3 regions of the Labrenzia sp. ATLA3 genome follow, and region 2 is predicted to be linked to each of the others. Evidence: riboswitches for the same ligand, from Rfam matches in the RefSeq annotation. Region 2 holds a riboswitch; each other region holds the start of a gene.

Region 1 (5,234 bases), on a different contig from region 2:
AGTAAAGGATTGAGAATTGCCATCGCCAGACTGGAAAGCAGCTTGAGTGTCTGACAAGACGTGATTTTTGAGGGGAGAGTTTGCATCTCCCCTCCCCTTAGTGAACGAACTACCGATCCTTTGGCATATAGAGGTCACCGCCGTCTCGATATCTGACCGCCATTTTCTCCATGCCCTCTTTCTGTGCCTCGGCACGGATGTCGTGTGAAATCCGCATGGAGCAGAACTTCGGGCCGCACATGGAGCAGAAGTGAGCGACCTTGTGGGCTTCCTTCGGCAAGGTCTCGTCGTGCATCGAGCGGGCCGTTTCCGGGTCGAGTGACAGGTTGAACTGATCCTCCCAGCGGAATTCGAAGCGGGCGCGCGAGAGCGCGTCGTCGCGGATCTTCGCCGCCGGATGGCCCTTGGCGAGATCAGCAGCATGAGCGGCGATCTTGTAGGTGATCACGCCTGTCTTCACGTCGTCGCGATCTGGAAGGCCGAGATGCTCCTTGGGCGTGACATAGCAGAGCATCGCCGTTCCAAACCAGCCGATCATCGCCGCGCCGATGCCAGACGTGATGTGATCGTAGCCGGGAGCGATGTCGGTCGTCAGCGGGCCGAGCGTGTAGAATGGCGCTTCACCGCACACGTCGAGCTGCTTGTCCATGTTCTCCTTGATCTTGTGCATCGGTACATGCCCGGGACCTTCGATCATGACCTGGCAATCCTTCGCCCAGGCCGTTTTCGTCAGTTCACCAAGCGTTTCCAGCTCGGCGAATTGCGCGGCGTCGTTGGCATCGGCAATCGAGCCCGGCCGCAGACCGTCGCCGAGCGAGAAGGAAACATCATAGGCCCTGGCGATGTCGCAGATTTCTTCGAAATGCTCGTAGAGGAAGCTCTCCTTGTGATGATGCAGGCACCATTTGGCCATGATCGAACCGCCGCGCGAGACGATGCCGGTGACCCGGTTGACGGTCAGCGGAATGTAGTGAAGCCGCACGCCGGCGTGGATGGTGAAATAATCGACTCCCTGCTCTGCCTGTTCGATCAGCGTGTCGCGGAAGATCTCCCAGGTCAGATCCTCGGCAACGCCGCCGACTTTCTCTAGTGCCTGATAGAGCGGCACCGTGCCAATCGGAACCGGCGAATTGCGGATGATCCATTCACGGATGTTGTGGATGTTGCGGCCGGTCGACAGGTCCATGACGGTATCGGCGCCCCAGCGGGTCGCCCAGACCATCTTCTCGACCTCCTCGGCCATCGACGAGGTGACCGCGGAATTGCCGATATTGGCGTTGATCTTCACCAAAAAATTCCGGCCGATGATCATCGGCTCTGCTTCCGGGTGGTTGATGTTCGACGGGATGATCGCCCGGCCGCGGGCAACTTCCTCGCGGACGAAGTCAGGCGTGACGAAATCCGGGATAGCGGCGCCAAAGCTCTCGCCATCACGGCCAGCCTCACCCCTCAGTGCCTTGCGCCCGAGGTTCTCGCGAATAGCGATGAATTCCATTTCCGGGGTAATGATGCCGGCACGTGCATAGGCCATCTGGGTGACCGCCTTTCCGGCCCTGGCGCGGCGTGGTGTCTTGAGGTTCGGGAATCCCGGGGTCAGACGCTCTCCGCTGGCAAAGCCGTTGTCCTCGGGCTTGACCATGCGGCCCTCGTATTCCTCCGTGTCACTGCGGGCGGCGATCCACTCAGTGCGAAGCCGCGGCAGGCCCTTTTCGATGTCGATGGATTGGGCCGGATCGGTGTAGGGACCGGAGGCATCGTAGACTGCCACCGGCGGCTCGCCCGCAGTCGGATGAACCGCGATCTCACGCATGGGCACGCGGATAAACGGATGGATTTCACCCGGTTTGTAAACCTTGGTCGAGGCCGGCAGCGGCTCTTTGGTGATCTCGGACGTGATCGCCTTGACGGGAAAATTCATTTGAGGCTCCAATCTTCAGGTTGGAGACCCAGTTCGAAGCCGGAAAGATGGAAAGACGCCACAACAGCCCGCATCCGGGGCAACGTCAGACTTGCAGCGCTCGCACCGTCCCTACGCCAGTATGAACTGGATCAGGTTCAACGGGTCACTGCGCTGCCGTCTTGAACGGCCCAGCAGAATCTCAGCCCCTTGGCGGGACCCCCCTGGTAACGTTGCCATCGACCGTCAAAATGGGGCCATTGTCAATGCAAAGTGGGACGGTTCGAAGCATTTTTAACAAGACTGGCTACCTCCCTAGAGGTTAGCCAAGCCTGGTGCCGCCACTCGACTTCCTTGGTCAATTCGCGCGATTCAGCCCTTAATCATCTCGGCGTATCTCTTTGAAAAATGTCAAAGGTTCGGCTGGTCACCGCTCACTCAAAAGAGAATGCGGCATCGGCACTTTGTTGAAGAAGCCAGTCTCGAAACAGCAAAGCACCTGGCTTCGGTGGCCTTTGCGCCGGCATGACGAGGAAAATCGTTTCGCCTGATCGATAGACCGACTTTAGCGGATAAACGAGGCGCCCGGCGCGCACATGGTCTTGCACCAGGTGTTTCCATCCAAGCGCAATCCCATGGCCGTGAACTGCCGCTTCAATAGAGGCCAGCGCATCGGTGAAGACGGCATCGAGATCCAATTTTGTCACCGGGACGGAGTGATGCATCATCCACTCTTTCCAACCCAGACGCGTTCGGTGTCGCTCCTCAAAATGCAGAAGCGGGTGCTTGAGAAGCTGTGCCGGCGTTGAAATGGGGCCTCGCTCGCGCAGATACTCCGGGCTGCAAACCGGGAGGATCTCCTCGGTGACGAATTCCCAGGCATGGACGCCGGGCCACTCCCCGCGCCCGAGCCGCGCCGAAAGATCGATATCCTCGACAATGAGATCCTGATCGTCCCGGCTGCTTTCGGCAATGTGGAGCGAAACGTCGGGATACTTTGCCTTGAAACCTTTCAGCCGCGGCAACAGCCAAAGCTGAATGAACGAGGTCGAGAAGGAAACTCGCACCGTGTCCTTTGAAAGCTGACGTCTCAGCGAGGTCAGCACCATATGCAAATGGTCAAACGACTGCTGGATTTCCTTGTAGAACCGCAACCCCTCCGCCGTCAGTTCCAGGCGCTTGTGTTCGCGCCGGAAGAGCTGAAGTCCGGTCGCCTCTTCCAAAAGCTTGATCGTTTTACTGACCGCTGGCTGACTGACATTCAATTCTTCGGCCGCAGCCGTGAAACTGCCACGCCGCGCGGCAGCTTCAAAAACGAAAAGATAATTGGCCGAAGGAACAAGCGAGCGTAACCGATGCATAATTTCAGGTTATGCCAGTTTGCATTTTTTGCAACGTTACAAGCCGGTTTTGCGGTCGGTAATCTCACGTTGAAGCAACCAAAGGAATGACCCCATGCGAACTCATGCTCGTGCTGTCGTAATCGGTGGCGGCTGCGTCGGCGCAGCAATTCTTTATGGCTTGGCAAAACGCGGTTGGACGGATGTGGCTCTTCTCGAAAGAACCCAGTTAACCGCAGGTTCGACCTGGCACGCGGCTGGCCTTATTCCCTCTTACGCGCGCAATATCAATGTCGGCCTGATGATTGCGAAAACGATCGAGATCTATGAGGGTCTTGAAGCCGAAACCGGTCAGCATGTCGGCTGGCACAAGTGCGGCCAGCTTCGCATTGCCAATACAAGCGACCGGCTCGATGAATACAAGAGCTACATGAGCGTCGCCGCCGTACAGGGAATTCGCGCCGAGTTGGTAACCCCTTCCGAAGCCCGCGAACTCTGGCCGCTTCTGGAAAACAACACCGATATGCTGGCCGCGCTTTATCACCCCGATGATGGTCATATCGCGCCGGCTGACGTCACGCAGGCCATGGCGAAAGGGGCACGCGACCTTGGCGCCAAGGTGCATCTCAAAACAGAGGTAAAGAGCTTCGAGCGAACCTCCGGCGGGGAATGGAAAATCCACACAAATAACGGCGAGATCATCTGCGAACACATTATTTGCGCGACCGGGAACTACGCCCGTCAGACAGGTGCCATGCTTGGTCTCGAAATCCCCGCCATTCCCATTCTGCATCAATACTGGATCACGGATAAGGTGCCGGAAATCGTCGAGCGCAAGCGTCAGGGCCTGCCGGAAATGCCAATCCTCCGCGACGAGGGTTTTGAGGGCTATCTCCGGGAAGAAGGCGACGGGCTCATGTTCGGCCCTTACGAAAGAACCGAACACCTGAAGCTCTTTGCCGAAAACGGCGTTCCAGAGTGGTTCGGCGCAGATCTCGTGGAAGAAGACTTCGACGCCGTTGCCTGGAACTGGGAAACAGCCATCGAGATGGTTCCTGCCCTTGGCCGGGTCGGCATCAAGGCCAATGTCCGTGGTCCGTTCCAGATGACTGCTGACGAACTACCGCTGGTCGGGCCCGCCTGGGGCCTTGAGAATGTCTGGCTTGCCGAAGGCGTGCCCGGCGGCATCCTGTGGGGTGGGGCGATCGGCTACTATCTGTCGGAACGCATTGTGGAAGGCGCCAACAGCCTCAACACGTCAGATCTCGATCCACGCCGTTTCGGCGATTACGCCAACAAGGAGTGGACGCGCCAGAAGGTGAAACAAAGCTGGGGCACCCATGCAGAACTTCACTTTCCGGGCCAGGACATGCCGGCCGCGCGCCCTCAAAAGACTGCGCCATCCTATGACATCCTATCGAAAAAGGGCGCGGTCTGGGGAGTTCTTGACGGTTGGGAAATACCGAACTGGTTTGCGCCTGAGGGCGTGGAAGCCAAGGACCAGTATAGCTGGCGCTGGACTGAAAAAGGCAATTTCGTCGGCGAAGAAGTCCACGCCGTTCGTACTGCGGTCGGTCTCGTCGAGATGACACCCATGACGAAATTCGAAGTTTCCGGCCCCGGGGCGGAAATCTGGCTCGACGGTATCCTTGCCAATCGGCTGCCGAAAGCCGGTCGCGTCAACCTCAGCCACCACTTGACCAAGACTGGTGGGGTCCAGGCTGAATATGTGGTTTCGCGTCTCGAAGACGGCAGCTTCTACATGATTTCCACACCGAGTGCCGAGCGCTGGAATTTCGATGAGCTCTCGAAGCTTCTGCCAAACGATGGAAGTGTGCAGTTGCGAAACGTGAGCAACGAGCGCGGATGTTTCACTGTTGTTGGCCCCAAGGCACGCGAGGTTCTGCAAGAACTGACAGAAATGGACCTGTCGAATGATGCCTTTCCGTGGTTCTCGGTCAAATCGGGTACGGTTGGACTTGCAACAGACGTGCGTA
Region 2 (5,234 bases):
CGTCCCAGCCGCCAATCTTCCTTGGCCTGCTCGATGCGTTCTTTTGATGAAGACACGAAGTTCCACCAGATATAACGCCGGCCATCCATCGGTTCGCCGCCAAGCACGACAAAACGGGCGGGCAGGGGGGATGCGTTTTCGATCACCAGATGATCGCCAGGTTTGAACACCAGAAGCTGCGCCGGATCGAAACTCTGGCCTGCGATGGTAATCTGGCCCGAAACGGTATAGAGGCCGCGTTCTTCCCACCCCGCATCGAGCGGGATCCTGGCTCCCGGTTCCAGCGTTATATCCGCATAGAACATGTCGGAGGCTGTCTTCACCGGCGCCTTGTGACCATAGAGCTCACCAGCAATAAGCCTGACCGACGCGCCCTTGTCGGAAAACTCCGGCTGTTCGTCAGTGCCGTGATGCTGGAAGGTCGGGTCTGTCTCTTCCAGATGTTTGGGGAGGGCAACCCAGCTCTGCAGGCCGAACAGGGGGCGTTTTTCCTGAAGCCGTTCCGGGCGTTCGCGTTCGGAATGAACGATGCCCTTGCCCGCGCTCATCCAGTTCAGAGCGCCGGGGGCTATTGCGATCTGCGTCCCGAGGCTGTCACGGTGGTACATCTCGCCTTCAAAGAGATAGGTCACGGTCGCCAGTCCGATATGGGGATGCGGTCGCACGTCAATGCCGCCGCCAACCAGCAGTTCTGCCGGTCCCATCTGGTCGAAGAAGATGAACGGGCCAACCATCCGACGTCTGGCAGAAGGCAGAGCGCGCCTGACCGAAAATCCGCCGAGATCGGAGGTCCGCGGTACGATGATCGTTTCGATCGGGTCACAGCTTGCAGCATTTCCCGGCACGGGATCAGGGCTATTCAACCAGCTCATCTGCCTCTCCATCAAACAACAGGGCGTCTTGCGGAGTAGATAGGCACTGACAAGCTGAAGTGTCCATTGAACAGTCTGTTTCGGGTTTTCATCTCCGGCACGATCTGTATAACGGCCAGCCCTTCCTTGCTTCTCTTTGGTGCGTCATGAAACGTGTGATGATTGTTGGAGGCCCGGGTTCGGGCAAAAGCACGCTCGCCGTTGCCCTTTGCCAGAAAACCGGACTGCCGGTCTACCATATGGACAAGATCCACTACCGGTCCGGTTGGAATGAACGGACGCGGCAGGAAAAGGACCAGATGACTCATGAGGTTCATCTGAAGGAGGCGTGGATCTTCGAAGGCGGCCATTCAAGCACCTACGCGGAACGTGTCGAGCGCGCCGATACGTTCATCTGGTTGGACTTTCCGGTCTCGCGCCGCATTTTTCGGGTGGTGAAGCGGTCCGTGCAATACCACGGACAGAGCCGGCCAGATCTGGCGGAAGGCTGCCCGGAGCAGTTCAACTGGCAAACCGTCGAATTCCTGAGGTTCATATGGCGAACCAGACACTCGGCCAGAGCCAAGCTGGAGCGCATCTACCGCGAACCTCCGCATCATCTGACAGTCTACCGTCTACGCACCCTTGCAGAGATCAACGACTTTCTGGACGGATGTCAGGAACGAAGCTGAAGATCTATTCGGTCTCTTGACAGTTACACCCGACGAGCGGCACAACAGACGCTCACCCGGGGGGCCTCGACAAGAGGCTGAGATACTGCTGGCGCGATTGCGCAGTGCAGGGACCCGACGAACCTGATCCAGGTCATGCTGGCGAAGGGAAGGTGCTCTCGGCCAAGTGCAATTGCCACCGCAATGCGACCACCCCGGCCACCTTTCCAAGCTGACTGTCCGAAGTGCGGGGCTGTTCCGGTCCTTGCGGAGAAGCGTTGAATGCAGGCGGTCTACCAGACATTCCGCGATGGCGAACGATTGACGTTCTCCCTGGCAAGAGAGGCGGGATGAAGGTCGGTATCAAAGGCGCCGGAGTTGCCGGTCTGGCTCTGGCGCATGAGCTTGTCTCGCGCGGTGTGCAAGTTGAGCTGCTGGAAAAGAACGGGGATCTGTCCGCCAGTGCCTCCTGGCTTGCTGGCGGTATGCTGGCGCCCTGGTGCGAGCGGGAGAGTGCCGAGGAAGTTGTTCTGCGGCTCGGGCAAACATCTATCGGCTGGTGGAGCAAGGCTCTGCCAGGGCAGGTCAGGCACAACGGGACACTGGTTGTTGCCGCGCCGCGCGATGCTGGTGAACTCAACCGGTTTGCATCTCGTACCAGTGGCTTTACATGGCTCGACAGTGACGCGCTGGGCACACTCGAGCCGGACCTTGCAGGCCGATTTGCAAAGGGACTTCATTTTGCCGCGGAAGCCCATCTCGATCCTCGGCAAGCTCTCACGGCGTTGCTGGCAAAAGTGTCTGCAAGCGGTGCAGAGGCCAGTTTTAAGACCGAGCACTTTGCTTCGGCAACCGATCTTGTCGCCGATTGTACCGGCATGGCTGCGCCCGATCCGCACCTGCGGCCCGTTCGCGGTGAAATGCTGCTGCTCCACGCGCCGGATGTCTCACTTTCGCGGCCTGTGCGTTTTCTGCACCCGCGCATCCCGGTCTATGTCGTGCCGCGTGACAACGGGGTCTTCATGGTCGGGGCGACCATGATTGAAAGCGGCGACCGGGAGGCGGTCAGTGTTCGGTCGACCATGGAACTCCTCAATGCCGCCTACGGCCTGCATCCGGGCTTTGCGGAGGCAAAGATCATCGAGACCGGGGCGGGCCTGCGCCCGGCCTATCCCGACAATCTTCCTCGCGTCACGCTTTCCGGCAACACGTTGTCACTGAACGGATTTTACAGGCACGGCTTTCTGCTTGCCCCGCATTTTGCCATGGAGGCAGCAGACAGGATCGTGCAACATCTTCAGGAGAAGTCCCTTGAAGCTAACCATTAACGGCGTACCTCAGGAAGTTGCCAGCGCGACGCTGGCAGCGCTTCTGGATGAGCTGGCCTATGACCATGAGTTTCTGGCCACGGCGCGCAACGGCGATCTGGTGTGCGCAGAAAAACGGGGCGATTGCGTCCTTGAGGCGGGAGACCGGATCGAGATCCTGTCACCGATGCAGGGAGGCTGACGATCATGTTTGAAGTTTATGGGGAACCGTTCGCATCGCGTTTTCTGCTCGGAACGGCGCAATATCCTTCACCGCAAATCCTGGCGGATGCGGTGAGGGCATCGGGTGCAGAAATTCTGACCGTGTCTCTGCGGCGTGAAACGGCGGGAAGTGGCACAGGTGGCAGGTTCTGGGATCTGATCCGGGAATTGAACGTCAAGGTACTGCCCAACACAGCCGGATGTCATTCGGTGAAGGAAGCTGTTACGACCGCAAGGATGGCGCGGGACCTTTTTCGCACCGACTGGATCAAGCTGGAAGTAATCGGCCATCACGACAGCCTGCAGCCGGATGTCTTTGGCCTTGTGGAGGCGGCAAGCATCCTGAGCGATGACGGCTTCAAGGTGTTTCCCTATACGACAGACGATATTGTCGTCGGCGAACGGCTGGTTGAGGCGGGCTGTCAGGTGTTGATGCCCTGGTGCGCGCCGATCGGTTCGGCGAAAGGGCCGGTCAATCTGGATGCCCTTCGTGCTTACCGCAGCCATTTCAGCGGCGTTCCTCTTGTCGTGGATGCCGGTCTCGGCCGGCCGTCTCACGCGGCCGCTGTTCTAGAACTCGGTTTCGATGCAGTGCTGTTGAATACGGCTGTCGCAAAGGCCGGACATCCAGTCGCCATGGCAAAGGCCTTTGCGATGGCAATCGAGGCCGGACGACTGGCCTGTGAAGCCCAACCCCTGGAACCTCGCGACATGGCGGTTCCTTCTACCCCGGTTCTTGGAATGGCGGTGTTTGAATGAAACTCGATCCTTTTTATCCCATCGTTGACAGTTCCGACTGGATCGCGCGGCTGGTGCCGCTTGGCATCAAACTGGTTCAACTGCGGATCAAGGACGCAAGCGAAGACATCCTGCGCAAGGAAATCGCAGCTTCCAGAAGCGTTTGCGTGAACCACGGTTGCCAACTTGTCGTCAACGACTATTGGCAACTCGCGATCGAAGAGGGCTGCGATTTTGTCCATCTTGGTCAGGAAGACCTTGCCGACGCCGACGTTGCAGCCATTTGCAAAGCCGGTTTGAAACTTGGCGTGTCGACCCATGACGGCGAAGAGCTGCAAACAGCTCTTGCTACCGAGCCCGATTATGTCGCGCTCGGGCCCGTCTATCCGACGATCTTGAAAGAGCTCAAATGGGCACCGCAAGGCCTTGAAAAGATCGGCCGGTGGAAGCAGCAGATCGGCAGCCTTCCTCTGGTGGCCATTGGTGGCCTCAACCCGGAGCGTCTTCCTGGCGTGTTCGAAAATGGTGCGGATATCGCAGCCGTCGCCACTGACATCACGCGCAACGCCGATCCGGAAGCGCGCACGAGGGAATGGATTGAGGCGACGCAGCGCTGGCGCTAGCGGTCCTGCTTTCCGCTCTGATATTTGCTATCCGAAGATAGCTCGATCGCGCACGACTTGATCGCGTAGAAAGTCCTGCACCACCGCGACATGACGGAGCGGACGTGAGCTTTCGTGTGTCACCATCCAGTAGGCGCGGTGAAGCTTTATGTCCGGCAGGACGGCGACAAGGTCGCTGTCATCGCGCGCGATAAAATCGTGAAGAATGCCGATGCCGGCTCCCGATCGGACGGCTTCGGTCTGGCCAAGAGCCGAGGCTATCTCGAAACGCGCAGTCCAGTTTTTCAGAATTTCTGTGCCGTAATTCAGAGATGGCGAGTAGAGCAGGTCTTCCACGTAACCAATCAGATCGTGAGCGGTAAGATCGTTTGCGATGGCTGGCGTGCCGCGGCGTTTAAGATAGGTTTTCGAGGCATAAAGCCCGAGCGAGTAGTCAACGAGTTTGCCGGCAACAAGCCGGCCTGTTTCCGGCCTGTCGATGGTTACCGCAATATCGGCCTCGCGGCGGGACAGGGAAAAGGATCGCGGAACGGGTACGAGCTGCACCGTCAAGCCTGGATGTTTTTCTGTCAGTTTGCCCAGCCGAGGCGCAAGATAGGCGACACCGAAACCATCGGGCGCGCCGATGCGCACTGTTCCCGAAATTTCAGGCGTGTTGTTTGTCAGGTCCGCTTCCGCCGCGACCGCCTCCGCTTCGATCCGTTCTGCCCTGTCGAAAAAACGGCTGCCCGCTTCGGTCAGAACGCAGCCGGAGGTCGATCTGTCGAACAGACGGGTGCCGACGCTGTCCTCAAGGCTTGTCAGTCTGCGGGCGACTGTCGC
Region 3 (5,234 bases), on a different contig from region 2:
GGGCAAGATCCAGGCATTGGACGAAGGCGATCTGAAGCCGCATCAGGTTTCGGAAATTGCCACGAAACTCGGAGTGTCCGAGGAGGAAGTGGTGTCCATGAACCGCCGCCTGGGCGGCGATGCCAGCCTGAACGCGCCTGTGCGTGCGGAAGCGGACGCAGGTGAATGGCAGGACTGGCTCGTTGATGAAAGCGAAAGCCAGGAAACCTTGCTCGCGAACCAGGAAGAGCTGGACATGCGGCGCAAGATGCTGACTGACGCGATGGACGTGCTCAACGAGCGCGAACGACGCATCTTCGAAGCACGCCGTCTCTCGGAAGATCCGATGACGCTGGAAGACCTGTCCGGCGAATTTGGTGTCAGCCGTGAACGTGTCCGCCAGATCGAGGTTCGCGCCTTCGAAAAGGTTCAAAAGGCCGTGCGCAACAGCGCCCGCACCATGGACCAGCCGGCCGCCTGAGCCAGGCGATACTTCAGAAACGAAAAAGCGCCAGAGCGATGCTCCGGCGCTTTTATTTTGCCCGGGCCAGGTATTACCGGATCTCGGCCGTATAGCTCTCCACCGGCACGACCTTGCTGATCAGGCCGGCTTCAGCCATGAACTCCGCAAAACGCTGATAGCGGCCCGCGTCGAGTGCAGCCGGGCGCTTGGCAAAGCGTGGCAGCGTGTCGAACCAGGCCCGTCTGTTCAGCTCGTCATTGAGGTTCGGATACGCCTCTATGAAGGCATTCCAGGCTTCTTCCGGGTGATTGGTCAGATAGATGGTTGCCGCTTCCACAGCCGCCAGGAACTTTTGGAAGCGCGGATCGTCCGTCTTGTCCTTGTTGACCACATAGATCAGCTCGTCAAAGATCGGCACATCGTTTTCTTCCGGAAAGAAGGCCTTGCCCGGTTTGCCTTCGATCTCGAGCTGGGTCAGCTCGAAATTGCGGTAGCCGCCAATCACAGCGTCCACCTGTCCGGCAAGCAGCGATCCCGACAATGCGAAATTGACGTTGACCAGCTCCACATCATCGATGGTCAATCCTGCCGATTGCAGCATCTGTCCCAGCATCGCATCCTCAAATCCGGACACGGAAAAACCGATGCTCTTGCCCTTCAGGTCCTTAAGCTCCTGAATGGGGCCGTCTTTCAGCACGATGAGCGAATTGAGCGGCGTTTCCACCAGCGTGCCGATCCACTTCAGTGGCAGTTCCTCTTCAATCTGCGCATGAAGCGTCGGCTGATAGGACACCGCAATATCGCCCTGCCCGGCAGCCACCAGCTTTGGCGGCATGGCCGGATCCGCAGGTTCGATGATCTCAACGTCCAGACCTTCCGCCTCGAAGAAGCCCTTCGTCTGCGCCGTGACCAGCGGCGCGTGGTCCGGATTTACGAACCAGTCGAGCAGCAAGGTCAGTTTCTCGCCGGCCTGCGCCGGTCCCGACGCCAGCAACCCGGCGGCAAGAACAAGAGACAGGAAGTGTTTTTTCATGAGGTCCTCCGTTGAGCGGCAGCTAGCTGAGCGTCTGCCAGGGAACAAGAATTCGGGTGAGATGGTTCACGGCAAAGCGCATGATCAGCACCATGGCCGCGAGAAGGATGAGCGCGGCGAACATCACGTCCGCCTGCATCCGGTTGCTGCTTTGAAGCATGATGAAGGCGAGGCCTCCCTTCGCCCCTGCCCACTCGCCGATGATCGCCCCCATGGGCGCAAACACGGCGGCAACCCGCAAGCCGGAGGCGAACGCCGGCAAGCCTGACGGCAGGCGGAAGAACCAGAGTTCCTTCAAACGAGACAGACGATAGAGCCGGGCAAGATCGTGCAACCCCGGGTCCAGCCGCTGCAGGCCGTCGAAAAAGGTCGATGTGACGGTGAAAAAGATGACCAGGATGATGACGACGATCTTGGATGCCAGCCCGAACCCGAGCCAGAGCACCAGGATCGGAGCGATCGCGAAGACAGGCAGGGCCTGAGTGACCAGAATGGGCGGCATGGCCAGTCTGGCGGCAACCGGAAACAGCCACAACAGAATGGAAAGCAGCGCCCCGGCCGCAGCCCCCAGCACGAAGCCGAGCACGGTCTCGTAGGCGGTGATGCCTGCATGTTGCAGCAGAAAGCCGGCATGTTTGACGAAGGCGGCAAAGACCCGGTCCGGACCGGGCAGAATGTAATGCTGCGTATCGAAGATATGGACGATGGCCGCCCAGATCGCCACGGTCACAAGCAGGCCGAACAAGGACCTGGCAACAGCCTTCAGGAAAACAATCATCCGATAGGCCCCGTTGCAATGCGCAAACAGGAACGCTTATGAGCCGATACCGGCAGTCGGATAAGCAGCCAGGGCTGCGGTCGCAGACACTTACGCATAGGATCTCCCGTCTTCGGACAAGCCGAAAATGACAATGGAGATCCGGGAATAGGCTAAGGATTCCGTCCCTTCGCCGGCATGACCCGGATCAGGTTCTAAGGGTTCGGCGTTGCGCCATCTCAGTTCCGGAAACCGGAACACCCCTCGGACCAAGTCGGAACATGCCCTGTGCGGCGAAAAAAGGCAAGTCGCCGTGAAGAGGTTTTAACCCGTTGCCAAAGACGGACGCCGCCCACCCGGAGCACCTGCACTCGGGCACGTGAGCAAGAACCCAGGTCGGTAACCTGCAAAAAACGATAAGCCTACGGAGAAGATGAGATTTCTGGTCCTCGCCCGGCTCGCAATTCATTGAGCCAGGATGGCGATGGAATGAGCGTCCATGCGCAGCATCGCAGAAGCCGCAGCAAAGCGGCTTCTTCAGATGTTCAAGGCAGGCGAAGAGTGCTTACCCGGCCTGCCAGGCCGTGATCGCTTTTTCGACAGCGTCCGCACCGACAGTCCCTTTTTCAAGGGTCAGGATACCGCGCTTGCCGTTTTCATAAAGCATCGGAATGTCGATCCAGCCGCGTTCACGCAGCAAAGCGAGATTGCGTTGCTGCTCGTTCGGCAGGCTGGACAGGGCAATCCAGAAAAAGCCCGGAGACACCTTCACCGAAGCACCAATCAGCGCGTCGCCGCGGGCTTCTTCCGTAGGCTTCATGACGAGACCCGGAACGTTGACGACATCACCCGCAGCGAAGTTTTCCGGAAACTCGTACCTGATCTCGACGAGATGGCTGGCCGGCAGGGAGTTATCGTCATTCGGCTTGATACGAATGTCGACTTTCACATCGCGCTCGGGAATTTCGACGGACGCACTCAGAACCGCCAGGGCTTCACCGTCGAGGTTGGTTTCTTCCTCGACACTCCACACAACAGCACCTTGCGCCGCAGTGCCCGCGCCACCGGATTCTTCACCTTCTTCATAAAGGATCGAGCGCTGGACTGAAGAATCAGCCGCCGAGGCAGAGGGAGCAGGCGCGTTGTCATCGGGCGAAATCGCCGACAGATTGTCTGCCGGGACGGCAACCGGATTTTCGGGTGCCGCAGGCGTCTGATCGCTATCGGTGCTCGTGACGATGGATGGTTGAGCGGGCTCGGGGGTGGCCGGCGTGTCGGCCTGAGAGGTATCGGACTGTCCGGTGATGGTCGTCGTGGTCACCGTACGGGCATCAGGCGCGACCACATCCGCCTCGCCTTCGTTCAACAGACGGTCGGTGTTCTTCGACGGCTCGTCGCCTTCGCCGGCAGTTGCCGAGACCGGCGGCTCCACATTCGAGACCGGTTGGCTGTCCGAAGCCGTTTGGGAAGACGATGTGGCAGGTACAGTGCCATTGTCTGCGCTTTGATCGCCTGCGGGTATCAGGAAATAAGCCCCGCCCAGAAGGACCAACACCAGCAGAACGGCAGCAATCACAATCGGAACGGTCCGGCTGCCGGATGCATCGCCGCGCAGCGCATCGGACGCCTTCGGCTTGGACCGCTTGTTGCGGTCTTTCTTCGGCGCCCGCTCTTGCTTGGGCTTGCCGGTCTCATCAGCTTGGTACGGCTGATCGACGGAAACGGATGCCGCTGCATCGTTTGTCGGTTCGAACAGGCCATCATCCGCCGGTTCCGCCTGCGCCGGTCCACCGAACGAAGGTTCCTGGCGCACGGGCGCCGCGCTCGGGTCGGAAGCTTCCTTTGCGCTGTGAACGGCCTGGCTGGCCGCCGTGCCAAGGGCTTCAGCCTGAGAAAGGGTTTCCTTCAGGGGCGAAGGCGCCGGTGTTTCCACCGTAGGCGCAGCAGTTTCTTCCGGCTCCTGCGGGGCCGGCACTTCCGGTGCAGCCTCTGCGGCTGGCTCAACCTGCGGCGGTGTCACCGGCGGAGCGGCGACCTCCGGCTCGGGAGCAGGCGTTTCAACCTTGGGAACGGTTGGATTGAGACCCAGGCTTTCGCGTGCAGCCTCGGCCTCCACCTTGCGGATGGATTCTTCCAGACGCAGCTGCTCAGCCGTGATTTCAGACGGCGCCAAAGGCGGTTCATAGGCTTTGAGCTGATTGACGATGGCATTGCGCGCACGGCTGTAAACGCTTCTGCGTGCAGCGCCATTGTTTTCAGGTAAAGACGCGATCGTTTTCTTCAGAATTGAATAGTAATCAGCCATCTTCCTGCCTACCGGCCGACTGCAAGGATCTGTTCTGCGGGCCCGAGATTTCGTTTCTTTCTCAGGCTTATAGCAAGTTTTTTGAAAACAGGTGCTATTTCTTCAATATGTTCGCCGCGACAGAGAACCTTGCAGTACCCTTTTTCCTAACACAATTTTGTCTATTCGACACACACATGGAACGCCGAAAACGAAGGGCGGTTGCATGCAGTGATTCGCAGCACGCAACCTAAGTCCTTAATAATGTGCTTTTAGTGTCGCATATCTCAATCCTGGAACGGATTCTGCACAAGAATTGTGTCGTCCCGTTCCGGACTTGTCGATAGAAGAGCGACCGGAGCACCGATCAGTTCTTCGACATGTCGCACATATTTGATTGCCTGCGCCGGCAGATCGGCCCAGGTCCGTGCCCCTTCGGTCGATTCCTTCCAGCCCGGCAGGCTTTCGTAGATCGGCTTCACCCGCTCCTGGGCACCTTGCGACGCCGGCAGATAGTCGATCCGCTCGCCATCCAGTTCGTAACCGATACAGATCTTGATTTCATCAAGGCCGTCAAGAACGTCCAGCTTGGTCAGGGCGATGCCGTTGATGCCGGACGTACAGACGGTCTGGCGCACCAGAACCGCATCGAACCAGCCACAACGGCGGCGACGGCCGGTCACGGTTCCGAATTCGTGCCCGCGCGTACCCAGGAATT

The links. Region 2 has a riboswitch for thiamine pyrophosphate ahead of thiO (glycine oxidase ThiO). Riboswitches for the same ligand answer to the same signal wherever they lie in the genome.
Region 1: it holds a riboswitch for thiamine pyrophosphate, as region 2 does, so the genes downstream of both, thiC (phosphomethylpyrimidine synthase ThiC) here and thiO (glycine oxidase ThiO) in region 2, are expected to answer to the same signal.
Region 3: it holds a riboswitch for thiamine pyrophosphate, as region 2 does, so the genes downstream of both, AC2A6O_RS06945 (ABC transporter permease) here and thiO (glycine oxidase ThiO) in region 2, are expected to answer to the same signal.

Annotation. Positions count from the first base shown of each region.
Region 1 is NZ_JBXUKV010000010.1:230,036-235,269, forward strand. It holds gene thiC (phosphomethylpyrimidine synthase ThiC) at 110-1,918, opposite strand; TPP riboswitch at 2,009-2,133, opposite strand; gene AC2A6O_RS26355 (LysR substrate-binding domain-containing protein) at 2,332-3,258, opposite strand; gene AC2A6O_RS26360 (GcvT family protein) at 3,353-5,234, shown strand, end outside.
Region 2 is NZ_JBXUKV010000001.1:340,447-345,680, reverse strand. It holds gene AC2A6O_RS01540 (pirin family protein) at 1-872, opposite strand, end outside; gene AC2A6O_RS01535 (P-loop NTPase family protein) at 1,031-1,543, shown strand; TPP riboswitch at 1,591-1,711, shown strand; gene thiO (glycine oxidase ThiO) at 1,873-2,850, shown strand; gene thiS (sulfur carrier protein ThiS) at 2,834-3,031, shown strand; gene AC2A6O_RS01520 (thiazole synthase) at 3,037-3,810, shown strand; gene AC2A6O_RS01515 (thiamine phosphate synthase) at 3,807-4,412, shown strand; gene AC2A6O_RS01510 (LysR family transcriptional regulator) at 4,440-5,234, opposite strand, start outside.
Region 3 is NZ_JBXUKV010000002.1:532,049-537,282, forward strand. It holds gene rpoH (RNA polymerase sigma factor RpoH) at 1-460, shown strand, start outside; gene AC2A6O_RS06940 (ABC transporter substrate-binding protein) at 534-1,475, opposite strand; gene AC2A6O_RS06945 (ABC transporter permease) at 1,498-2,253, opposite strand; TPP riboswitch at 2,401-2,507, opposite strand; gene AC2A6O_RS06950 (hypothetical protein) at 2,798-4,537, opposite strand; gene AC2A6O_RS06955 (adenylosuccinate synthase) at 4,804-5,234, opposite strand, start outside.